2 regions of the Comamonas sp. A23 genome follow, and region 1 is predicted to be linked to the other one. Evidence: predicted binding sites of a transcription regulator. Region 1 holds the regulator's gene; the other holds the start of a gene.
What was found. The regulator NrdR, encoded in region 1, represses ribonucleotide reductase genes. The targets are predictions, from matches to a motif close to CACNANATNTNGTG.

Region 1 (6,137 bases):
CATGTTTTGTCTCCATGGCTGGTTTTGATCGACGCAATGTGTGATCGAGCACGCAATCAAATATCGATTTGGTCGGATAGACGAATGAATATGTGGGAATTCATATGTTTCGTCATTGATTTAGTTTTTCTCAATGCAAGCCATTGTGGGCTATATTTGTGCACGCACCTGCATTCTGTGCAAAGCGATGCCGCATGTGCTGACACATGCAGGACAAAAGCTGCCACAGCGTGCCAAACAGATTCGGAGAACAGCAATGAAAGTTAGTGACATCCTGCGCGTCAAAGGCAATACCCTGTACACGGTGTCGCCCGACGAAAGCCTGGCCGCGGCGGTGCAGGTGATGTCGGAGAAGGACATTGGCTCGCTGGTCGTGATGGATCACGGCGATGTGGTGGGCATGCTCACCTTCCGCGAAGTGATCCAGGGTTTTGTGAAGACCGGCGGCGTGGAGAACATCTCCGTGCGCGGCGCCATGGACGACGCGCCCATGACCTGCACCATGGAAACCGATATGGACGAGGTGCGCCGCATGATGCTGGACCGCCATGCGCGCTACATGCCCGTGATGGACAAGCGCATGCTGATGGGCGTGATCTCGCTGTATGACGTGGCCAAGGCCGTGGTGGACAGCCAGAACTTCGAGAACCGCATGCTCAAGGCCTATATCCGCGACTGGCCCGAAGGCGAGCGCCAGGGCGCCGAATAAGCCAGCTTTTGCTGCAGACCCCGCCGAGGCGGGGTTTTTCATGTCCAGCCTGATGTGCTCTGCAGGCGACGCAGCGCTGCCTTATGGCTGTCGGTCGGCTGGGCTGTGCGGGCTCTGCAATACAGTCGTTGGCGGCTTTGCCTTGCGCAGACCCTTGAGCAGAAGCCCCACAAAGCACAGCAAGGCGACACCCAGGCCCACCATCATGCCGATCACGGCCTTGCCGTAGCCGCAGGCATACTGGCCCGCGCAGCGCGACGGTGCAAATTCGAAGAACAGCAGACCGCCGACGCCGCCGATCACCACGGACACCAGGGCCGAGGCCAGAATAAACGCAAGTTTGAGCATGGTGAAAAGACTTTAGGCAGGACAGTGTGCAGCCGTCAATCATCACTTCAACGATAATCGGCAGCCTATGAGCGGCAATACCTTCGGCACAATTTTCACGGTCACCAATTTCGGTGAGTCCCACGGTCCGGCCATTGGCTGTGTGATTGACGGCTGCCCTCCGGGCATGGCCTTGAGCGAGGCGGACATCCAGCATGATCTGGATCGACGCCGCCCCGGCACCAGCAAGTTCGTCACGCAGCGCAACGAGCCCGATGCCGTGGAGATTCTCTCCGGCGTCTACGAAGGCAAGACCACGGGCACGCCGATTGCGCTGCTGATCCGCAACACCGACCAGCGCAGCAAGGATTACTCCAATATCGCGCAGAGCTTTCGTCCCGGTCATGCCGACTATGCCTATTTCCAGAAGTACGGCATCCGTGATCCGCGCGGCGGCGGTCGCTCCTCGGCACGCCTGACGGCGCCCACCGTGGCTGCGGGTGCCGTGGCCAAGAAGTGGCTCAAGGAAAAGTTCGGCACCGAGTTCCGCGCCTGCATGACCCAGATCGGCGAGCTGCCCATAGGTTTCGAGAGCTGGGAGCATGTGCCGAACAACCCCTTTTTCGCGCCCGTGGCCGATGTGAGCCGCTTCGAGGAATACATGGAGCAGCTGCGCAAGAGCGGCGATTCCTGCGGCGCGGCGCTGCGTGTGAACGCCAGCAATATGCCGGTCGGCCTGGGCCAGCCCCTGTATGACCGCCTGGACGCCGACATCGCCTACGCCATGATGGGTCTGAACGCCGTCAAGGCCGTGGAGATCGGCGCGGGCTTTGACAGTGTGGCCCAGCGCGGCACCACGCACGGCGATTCGCTGAGCCCCGAGGGTTTCCGCAGCAATAACGCGGGCGGCATCGTGGGCGGCATCAGCACCGGCCAGGATCTGGAAGTGCGTATCGGCATCAAGCCCACCAGCTCCATCATCACGCCGCGTGAGTCCATAGACGTGCACGGCCAGAGCACCGAAGTCATCACCAAGGGGCGCCACGACCCCTGCGTGGGCATCCGCGCCGCGCCGATTGCCGAGGCGCTGCTGGCGCTGGTGGTGATGGACCATGCGCTGCGCCACCGCGCGCAGAATGCCGATGTGGATTCCGGCCTGGCTCCGATTCCTGCCTCGGCCAGCTGACATCACCTAGACCTTTTTGTGCGTTAAAACCTCTGACTCAGGAGAGTCTGATGGTTGCAACTGACAAAAAACCGGATCAACGCCAGTCTCGCGCCCTGTCGCCAGGCTGGCGTTGTGCTTTTCGCAATGCCTTCCGCCCCATGTGCGCTGGGCTGTTCGTGCTGGTTTTGAGTGCTTGCGGTGGCGGTGCGCTCAGGCCTGCCAGCATGGAGATCACCGTGCTGGGCTTCAATGACCTGCACGGCCATCTGGAGCCGCCCGGACTGGCCGTGACGGCCCAGAACGCGCAGGGACAGAACATTGCCGTGCCCGCTGGTGGCGTTGCCTACATGGCCCGGGCCATCGCCCAGCGCCGCCAGGCCAGCCGCCATGTGGCGCTGGTCACGGCCGGGGACATGATCGGGGCCTCGCCCATGGTCTCTGCGCTGTTTCTCGATGAGCCGACGATAGAGGTGCTCAACCTCATGAGGGTGGACTTCGCGGCCACCGGCAATCACGAATACGACCAGGGCGTGGCCGAGCTGCTGCGCATGCAGCATGGGGGCTGCGAGAAGTTCACCAGCAAGCAGCCATGTCAGATCAACCAGCCTTTCAGGGGTGCGCAGTTCCCGTTTCTCGCGGCCAATACGCTGCGCGGCGACGGCCGGTCGCTGTTTCCGGCGACCGGGGTGAAGTTCTTCGAGCAAGACGGTCTGCGCATAGGCGTGGGCTTCATCGGCATGACGCTCAGGAACACGCCGCATATGGTGCGGCCCAGTGGGGTCAGGGGGCTGAGGTTTGCCGACGAGGCACAGACGGCCAATGCGCTGATTCCACAGCTGCGTGCGCAGGGCGCCGATGTGATCGTGCTGCTGATCCATGAGGGCGGGGCCACCACTTCGGGCCTGCAGGACGATAGCTGCCAAGGTCTGTCCGGTGCCATCGTGCCGATTCTGGAGCAGCTCTCCAGCGAGGTCGATGTGGTGATTTCCGGTCACACCCATCGCTCCTATATCTGCGATTACGCCAGGGTGAATCCCCGCAAGCCCTTTTTGCTGACCAGCGCCGGCCAGTACGGCACGCTGCTGACCGAAATCCGGCTCACGGTGGATGCGCGCGCACGTCACGTGATCCGCAAATCCGCGCACCAGACCATCGTGCAGGGCGAGGGCTATCGCAGCGTTGGCGGCATGGTGAGCTTGCAGCCCGAGTTTGTAGTCTTTGATGCCGATGCCGAAGTGGCGGCGCTGGTTGCTCGTTACAAGGCTGCGGCCCGGCCGCTGGCCGAGGCCGTTGCAGGGCGGCTGGCCGGACCTGTCAGCCGCATGACGCAAGCCAATGGCGAAAGCGTGATGGGGCGCATCGTGGCCGACGCCATACTCGCGGCCACGCGCGATGCCTCAGCGGGTGGGGCACAACTGGCCTTTGTGAACCCCGGCGGTGTGCGCGCCGACCTGCTGCCTGCGGCTGACGGCAGCGTGAACTATGGACAGTTGTTCAGCGTTCAGCCGTTCGGCAATACGCTGATGGTGATGGGCCTGACGGGCGAGCAGATTCGCCAGGCGCTGGAGCAGCAGTTCGACAGCGGCAGCAACACCGTGAATGCGCCGCGCATTCTGCAGGTGTCCGAGGGCTTCAGCTACCGCTTTGACCGCAGCCAGCCCGCGGGTCGGCGCGTGAGCGAGCTGCGCCTCAACGGTCGATTGCTCGAGATGTCACAGCGCTACCGCGTGGGACTGCAAAGCTATCTGGGCAGCGGCGGCGACAACTTCAGTATCTTCACGCAAGGCATCGACGTGGTGGGTGGCATGCCGGATCTGGATGCCCTGGCCGAGCATGTACGCGAACAAAGCCGCAGCGGGCCGATGGCGCTACCTTTAAAGGAGCGTATTACGCGCGTTCATTAAGGAAACAAGATAGATATCTATTTGATTCCCTTTGAAATAATGCGCATGAAGCTCATGATTTCATAGCAAATGCTTGCCGTCAATCGCGCAAAACAAAAGCCACCCGAGGGTGGCTTTTGGCATGGCATGGCGGTCAGGGCCAGGCCTAGGGCTTTTTGGCGGCCTTGGCCTTGGGGCTGCGAACCTCATCCATGATGTTCTTGAAGTCGTCCACATCCTCGAAGCTGCGGTAGACGCTGGCAAAGCGGATATAGCCGACCTTGTCCAGGCCCTTGAGTTCATCCATCACCAGCTCGCCGAGGCGGCTGGAATCGATTTCACGCTGGCCCAGATTGAGCAACCTGTCCTCGATGCGCTCTATGGCGGCATCTATGAGTTCGGTGCTCACGGGGCGCTTGCGCAGCGCGATCTGAAAAGAGCCTTGCAGCTTGGCGCGCTCGTATTCGATACGGCGGCCGTCTCTCTTGACCACGGTCGGAAAGCTGACCTCGGGGCGCTCGTAGGTCGTGAAGCGCTTGTCGCAGCCGCCGCAGCGGCGGCGGCGGCGAATGAAGCCCCCGTCCTCGGACTCGCGGGTTTCAACCACTTGCGTGTCCGGATGGTTGCAGAAGGGGCACTTCATGACAGCTCAGCGCAGCAGGAATTACTTGCTGTAGACAGGGAACTTGGCGGTCAGCGCGGCCACCTTGGCGCGCACGGCGGCCAGATTGGCTTCGTCTTCGGGCTTGTCCAGCACGTCAGCCACCAGATTGGCAGTGATGCGGGCTTCTTCCTCGCCGAAACCACGGGTGGTCATGGCGGGCGTGCCGATACGGATGCCGCTGGTCACGAAAGGCTTCTCGGGGTCGTTGGGGATGGCGTTCTTGTTCACGGTGATGTGAGCCAGACCCAGGGCCGCTTCGGCAGCCTTGCCGGTAATGCCCTTGGCGCGCAGGTCCACCAGCATCACGTGGCTTTCGGTGCGGCCGGAGACGATGCGCAGACCGCGCTCGGTCAGCGTTTCGGCAAACACCTTGGCGTTGTTCACGACCTGTTCCTGGTAGGCCTTGAACTCGGGAGTCAGGGCTTCCTTGAAGGCCACGGCCTTGCCTGCGATGACATGCATCAGGGGGCCGCCTTGCAGGCCGGGGAAGATGGCGCTGTTGATGGCCTTCTCGTGCTCGGCCTTCATCAGGATCACGCCGCCACGAGGGCCGCGCAGGCTCTTGTGGGTTGTGGTGGTGACCACGTCGGCGTGGGGCACGGGGTTGGGGTACACGCCTGCGGCGATCAGGCCGGCATAGTGGGCCATGTCCACCCAGAAGATGGCGCCGACTTCCTTGGCTATTCTTGCGAAGCGCTCGAAGTCGATGCGCAGGGCATAGGCGGAAGCACCAGCCACGATGATGCGGGGCTTGTGCTCGCGGGCCAGCTCTTCGAGCTTGTCGTAGTCGATGGCTTCGTCGGCATTCAGACCGTAGGAGACGGCCTTGAACCATTTGCCGGACATGTTCAGCGCCATGCCGTGGGTCAGGTGACCGCCTTCGGCCAGGCTCATGCCCAGAATGGTGTCGCCTGGCTTGGCGAAAGCCATCAGCACAGCCTGGTTGGCCTGAGAGCCGGAATTGGGTTGCACATTGGCGGCTTCGGCGCCAAAGATCTGCTTGATGCGGTCAATGGCCAACTGTTCGACCACGTCCACATGCTCGCAGCCACCGTAGTAGCGCTTGCCGGGGTAGCCTTCGGCGTACTTGTTGGTCAGCTGGGAGCCCTGGGCTTCCATCACGGCGGGCGAGCAGTAGTTCTCGCTGGCAATCAGCTCGATGTGCTCTTGCTGGCGATGGTTTTCAGCTTCAATAGCTGCAAACAGTTCGGGGTCGACTTTCGCGACGGTATCGGTGCGTTGAAACATGGCAGTCCTGTGAACTTAGAAATTCCCTTGAGGCCAAGGGCTGCCCAGGCGAACGGCTGAAACGCTTGCAGGCTGCAGTCGCTGCGGCTCTGGGCGGTACGCTCCCCGGTGGTTCACAGACCTTGCAGTCTGCCGGAT
Region 2 (6,137 bases), on a different contig from region 1:
CAAGCAGCGCATTGCCAAGGTCGCCAAAGGCATGGCTCCCGTGCTGATCCACGGTGAATCCGGCACGGGCAAGGAACTGGTGGCACGCGCCCTGCACGGCTGCAGCCAGCGGGCCGGCGGGCCCATGGTCGCAGTCAACTGCGGCGCCATCCCGGAAAGCCTGCTCGAAGCCGAGTTCTTCGGTGCCCGCAAGGGCTCCTACACCGGTGCCACGCAGGACAGGCCCGGCTACTTCCAGGCCGCGCAAGGCGGCACCTTGTTTCTCGATGAAATCGGCGACCTGCCCCTGGCCATGCAGGCCAAGCTGCTGCGCGCCATTCAGGAGCGCAAGATTCGTCCGCTGGGCAGCACCCAGGAAGAAGCCGTCGATGTGCGCATCGTCAGCGCCACCCACCGCGATCTGGTAGCGGAAGTGCAGGCAGGCAATTTCCGCCAGGACCTGTTCTACCGCCTCAATGTCATCGAAATCGAGCTGCCCGCGCTGCGCGAGCGCCGTGAAGACCTGGACCAGCTATGCCAGGCTTTGCTGCAAAAGCTGGCCCGCGAGTCCGGACTGGCTACGCCGGAGCTGGACGACATCAGCCTGAGCCAGATAGCCCGGCTTCCGCTGCCTGGCAATGTGCGCGAGCTGGAGAACGTGCTGCACCGCGCCATTGCACTGGGCGAGGAAGGCCCGCTACGTCTGCCCGAATCCGGCGTGCCGGCCGAGTGCGCTGGTGTGGCGGCAGCGGCTTCCTCGGGCGCTTGGGCATCGAGCGCACCGCCGCCGCAAGCTCAGCACGCAGGCAGTCCGGCCACGCTGCCGGAGGATCTGCAAGGCTGGCTTGATGAGCAGGAGCGCAGCATCCTGGTCAGAGCCCTGCAGGACAACGGCTTCAACCGCACAGCCACGGCGGCCAGACTGGGCATCAGCCTGCGCCAGATTCGCTACCGCATCGACCGTCTGGGCATAGACCTGCCGGCCGAAGGCAGCAAACACCAGAGCGACAATGTCTGATTCCACGCCTCTTTCCTCCTCCCTGGCCCAGCCCTGGCAGGCCGGCTGGTATGGTGCGGCGCGTCAGCTGAGATCTCCCAATTTCGGCCCTCGCCCCGCGGATGCGCAGATCGATCTCGTCGTCATCCACTCCATCAGCCTGCCTCCGGGCCAGTACGGCACAGGCGCGGTGCAGCAACTATTCACCAATCAGCTGGACTGGGACGCCCACCCCTATTACCAGGGCATTCGCGGCCTCGAAGTCTCGTCGCATTTCTTTATCACGCGCCAGGGCGAGATCTGGCAGTTCGTCAGTTGCGACGACCGCGCATGGCATGCCGGCGTGAGCCAGTGGCGCGGGCGCGAGCGCTGCAACGACGACTCCATCGGCATCGAACTCGAAGGCCTGGAAGGACTGAGCTTTGAAGCTCCGCAGTACCAGGCCCTGCAGCAGCTTTGCATGGCCATCGCGGCGCACTATCCGGTGCGCTACATTGCCGGGCACGAGCACATCGCACCCGGACGCAAGCAGGATCCCGGACCCGGTTTCGACTGGCAGCGGCTGCAGCAGCAGCTGGCCAGCGCAGATAGCACCCGAAGCTGGGAATTCCCTCCCAGTGCTGCAGCCTCAGGCGCAGCCTGAAATCTTCATAGCACCTACCGCCTTTCAGTACTCGATTTCATACATATTCGCAGCTGAAATCTTTTACTAGCAAGCGCTATGCGCTCCTCATTTTGAGAATCCCAAGCATCCATTGTTTCGGGGCTTCGAAACGGCATGTCAATGGCGCGCGCGCAACAACTGTCGCCTGCATCAAACACGCAAATTTTTTACATATTTCCGGCCCGATCTGCCGCCGCGCGCAACCGCGCCGCAGGCCTTTATTCATGCGGGATGAAGTCATTTTTGCGGCTGTCAAGCGGCGCTCGAAATGCCAGATTCAGTAGTTTCATCAGGTCGCTCGGATTTAAGCGCGATACACTACCGGTAGTGTTTTGAAGAGCCTCAGACCCCATATCTAGTGTTTACAAGTTGTGCACACCCTGTGCAAACCATGTGTAAACCGAGGCGCCGAATCGTGTTTTTGATGGCCTGCCCACAGTGCAGGCCTTTGTCTGCCTATCCACATACTGACTCAGAGGAACTTATGCAAGAAGCGTTGAACTCACTGCCTTCTGCCGCACCTGCCGGTGCAGCCAATTCTTCCTCCCCCAATGACAGCTATCAGATCATCCGCCGCAGCGGCGATGTGGTGGCTTTCGCGCCCCAGAAGATTGCCGTGGCCCTGACCAAGGCTTTCCTGGCTGTGCGCGGCGCACAGGGCGCGGCATCTGCCAGCGTGCGCGACACCGTCAACGAACTGACCGAAGGCGTGGTGCGCGCACTGGTGCGCTCGCGCCCCGATGGCGGCACCTTCCATATCGAAGATGTGCAGGACCAGGTCGAGCTGGGCCTGATGCGCGCCGGTCACCAGGACGTGGCCCGTGCCTATGTGCTGTACCGCGAGCGCCGCAACCAGGAACGTGCCGAGCAGAAGAAGGCCGCCGAAGTGGCCGCCGCTGCCGCCGCCAAGCCCGTGCTGCATGTGACCGACAACGGCCAGCGCGTGCCCCTGGACCAGGAACGCCTGGAGGCTCTGATCGTCGCTTCCTGCCGCAATCTGAATGCCGACATCCAGTCCGCGCCCATCGTGGCCGAGACCCTGCGCAATCTGTACGACGGCGTGCCTCTGGCCGAGGTCTACAAGGCGTCCATCCTGGCCGCCCGTACGCTGATCGAAAAAGACCCCGACTACACCTACGTCACCGCCCGCCTGCTGCTGCACACCATCGTGCGCGAAGTCATGGGCCGCGACGTGCAGCCCGCAGAAATGCAGACGGCCTATGCCGACTACTTCCCCGGCTTTGTGCAAAAGGGCGTGGACAACGAGCTGCTCAACCCCGAGCTGCTGAACTACGACCTGCCCCGTCTGGCCAAGGCTCTGAAGGCCGAGCGCGACGAGCAGTTCGACTACCTGGGTCTGCAGACCCTGTACGACCGCTACTTCCTGCACGTGCGCAAGACCCGCATCGAGCTGCCCCAGTCCTTCTTCATGCGCGTGGCCATGGGCCTGGCGCTGAACGAGCCCGACCGCAACGCCCGTGCCATCGAGTTCTACGAGCTGCTGTCGTCCTTCGACTTCATGTCGTCCACCCCGACGCTGTTCAACAGCGGCACGCTGCGCTCGCAGCTGTCGTCCTGCTACCTGACCACCGTGCCCGACGACCTGGACGGCATCTACGAATCCATCAAGGAAAACGCCCTGCTGTCCAAGTTTGCCGGCGGCCTGGGCAATGACTGGACCCGTGTGCGTGCCCTGGGCTCGCGCATCAAGGGCACCAACGGCGAATCGCAAGGCGTGGTTCCCTTCCTCAAGGTGGTCAACGACACGGCCGTGGCCGTGAACCAGGGCGGCAAGCGCAAGGGTGCGGTCTGCACCTATCTGGAATCCTGGCACCTGGACATCGAAGAGTTCCTGGAGCTGCGCAAGAACACCGGCGACGACCGCCGCCGCACCCACGACATGAACACGGCGAACTGGATTCCCGACCTGTTCATGAAGCGCGTGATGGAAAAAGGCCAGTGGACCCTGTTCTCGCCCGCCGACGCTCCCGATCTGCACGATCTGTACGGCGAAGCCTTCGAGAAGGCCTACACCGCCTATGAAGCCAAGACCGACAGCGGCGAACTCAAGCTGTTCAAACGCGTGCCTGCCGTGGATCTGTGGCGCAAGATGCTCTCGATGCTGTTCGAGACCGGCCATCCCTGGATCACCTTCAAGGACCCCTGCAACATCCGCTCGCCCCAGCAGCACGTGGGTGTGGTGCACTCGTCCAATCTGTGCACCGAGATCACGCTCAACACCAGCGACACCGAAACTGCGGTCTGCAACCTGGGTTCCGTGAACCTGGTCCAGCACATCAAGGACGGCAAGATCGACCACGACAAGCTGCGCAAGACCGTGAACACGGCCATGCGCATGCTGGACAACGTGATCGACATCAACTACTACGCCGTGCAAAAGGCCAAGGACTCCAATCTGCGCCACCGCCCCGTGGGCATGGGCCTGATGGGCTTCCAGGACGCGCTGTATGAAATGCGCACCGCCTACGCCAGCCAGGGCGCCGTCGAGTTCGCCGACGAGGCCATGGAAGCCATCTGCTACTACGCTTACTGGGCGTCGACCGAGCTGTCCAAGGAACGCGGCACCTACTCCACCTTCAAGGGCTCGCTGTGGGATCAGGGCATCCTGCCCCCCGACACCCTGAAGCTGCTGGAAAAGGCCCGCGGCGGCTATGTGGAAGTGGATCGCTCCGCCAAGCTGGACTGGGATGCACTGCGCGCCAAGATCGCCCAGGACGGCATGCGCAACTCCAACTGCGTGGCCATTGCGCCCACAGCCACCATCTCCAACATCGTGGGTGTGGATGCCTCGATCGAGCCTTCGTTCGGCAACCTGTCCGTGAAGTCCAATCTGTCTGGCGAATTCACCGTCATCAACCAGTACCTGGTGCGCGACCTCAAGCGCCTGGGCCTGTGGGACGACGTGATGGTCATGGACCTCAAGCATTTCGACGGCTCGCTGCGCGCCATCGACCGCGTGCCGCAAGAGATCAAGAACCTCTACGCCACCGCGTTCGAAGTCTCGCCCGAATGGCTAGTGGAAGCCGCCTCGCGCCGCCAGAAGTGGATCGACCAGGCCCAGAGCCTGAACATCTACATGGCCGGTGCATCGGGCAAGAAGCTGCACGACACCTACATGCTGGCCTGGCTGCGCGGTCTGAAGACCACCTACTACCTGCGCACCACCAGCGCGACCAATATCGAGAAGTCCACCGTGCAAAGCCGTGTGCTAAACGCCGTGTCCTCCGGTGCTCCTGCTGCTTCGGCTGCACCTGCGGCCAAGCCTGCGGTGAGCGCACTGGAAGCCGCTGCCGCCGCTGCCCGTGCCCAGGCACCCGCCACGGACATCAAGTTCTGCGCGATCGACGACCCAGGCTGCGAGGCCTGCCAGTAATTGACTGGCTCCCCCTGAGGCGCTTGGCCTAGGCGCCCCCCGCGCCTTCCCCCTCTCTGGCGCTGAGCGCCGGAGGGGGACGACACCCTCGGTGCGCGGCGGCGCTTCCTCGGTGTCTCTCGCTTTAGAGTGCGCCAGTATTTGAGTGGTGCCACTCCATCAATAAATGACTGAAAAGCTGGATGTCGATTGCATTGCACCCAGCCTTTTCCCCCTCAAGGAATAAATATGCTGAGCTTTGACGACGACACCTTTGCCTCTTCCGCCACCAGCGCAGAAGCCGGCGCGTCCACCAGCACCCACAAGCGTGTGAATGCCGCCGACAAGCGCATCATCAACGCCAAGACCGACGTGAACCAGCTGGTCCCCTTCAAATACAAGTGGGCCTGGGAAAAGTATCTGGCCACCTGCGCCAACCACTGGATGCCGCAGGAAGTGAACATGACGCGCGACATCGCTCTGTGGAAGGACCCCAATGGCCTGACCGAAGACGAGCGCCGCATCGTCAAGCGCAATCTGGGCTTCTTTGTGACGGCCGACTCGCTGGCTGCCAACAACATCGTGCTGGGCACCTACCGCCACATCACGGCGCCCGAGTGCCGCCAGTTCCTGCTGCGCCAGGCTTTCGAGGAAGCCATCCACACCCATGCCTACCAGTACATCGTGGAATCGCTGGGCCTGGATGAATCGGAAATCTTCAACGCCTACAACGAAGTCCAATCCATCCGCGACAAGGACGAGTTCCTGATCCCCTTCATCGAAGCGATCATGGACCCCAACTTCCACACCGGTACGCCCGAGACCGACCAGACTCTGCTGAAGTCGCTGATCGTTTTTGCCTGCCTGATGGAAGGTCTGTTCTTCTACGTGGGCTTCACGCAGATCCTGGCCCTGGGCCGCCAGAACAAGATGACGGGCGCCGCCGAGCAGTACCAGTACATCCTGCGCGACGAGTCCATGCACTGCAACTTCGGCATCGATCTGATCAACCAGCTCAAGCTCGAGAATCCCCATCTGTGGACGGCCGAGTTCAAGCAGGAAATCACGGAGCTGTTCCAGAAGGCCGTGGAGCTCGAATATCGCTACGCCGAAGACACCATGCC

Region 2: EIC84_RS10640 (ribonucleoside-diphosphate reductase subunit alpha) is a predicted target of NrdR. The motif match lies at 1,988-2,001, and genes of this name have one in related genera.

What each region holds. Positions count from the first base shown of each region.
Region 1 is NZ_RSDT01000005.1:128,619-134,755, forward strand. It holds gene EIC84_RS13560 (O-acetylhomoserine aminocarboxypropyltransferase) at 1-3, opposite strand, end outside; gene EIC84_RS13565 (CBS domain-containing protein) at 257-709, shown strand; gene EIC84_RS13570 (hypothetical protein) at 791-1,057, opposite strand; gene aroC (chorismate synthase) at 1,125-2,222, shown strand; gene EIC84_RS13580 (bifunctional UDP-sugar hydrolase/5'-nucleotidase) at 2,273-4,108, shown strand; gene nrdR (transcriptional regulator NrdR) at 4,254-4,730, opposite strand; gene glyA (serine hydroxymethyltransferase) at 4,752-5,999, opposite strand; ZMP/ZTP riboswitch at 6,035-6,137, opposite strand, start outside.
Region 2 is NZ_RSDT01000003.1:513,634-519,770, reverse strand. It holds gene EIC84_RS10650 (sigma-54 dependent transcriptional regulator) at 1-997, shown strand, start outside; gene ampD (1,6-anhydro-N-acetylmuramyl-L-alanine amidase AmpD) at 990-1,619, shown strand; gene EIC84_RS10640 (ribonucleoside-diphosphate reductase subunit alpha) at 2,125-5,034, shown strand; gene EIC84_RS10635 (ribonucleotide-diphosphate reductase subunit beta) at 5,263-6,137, shown strand, end outside.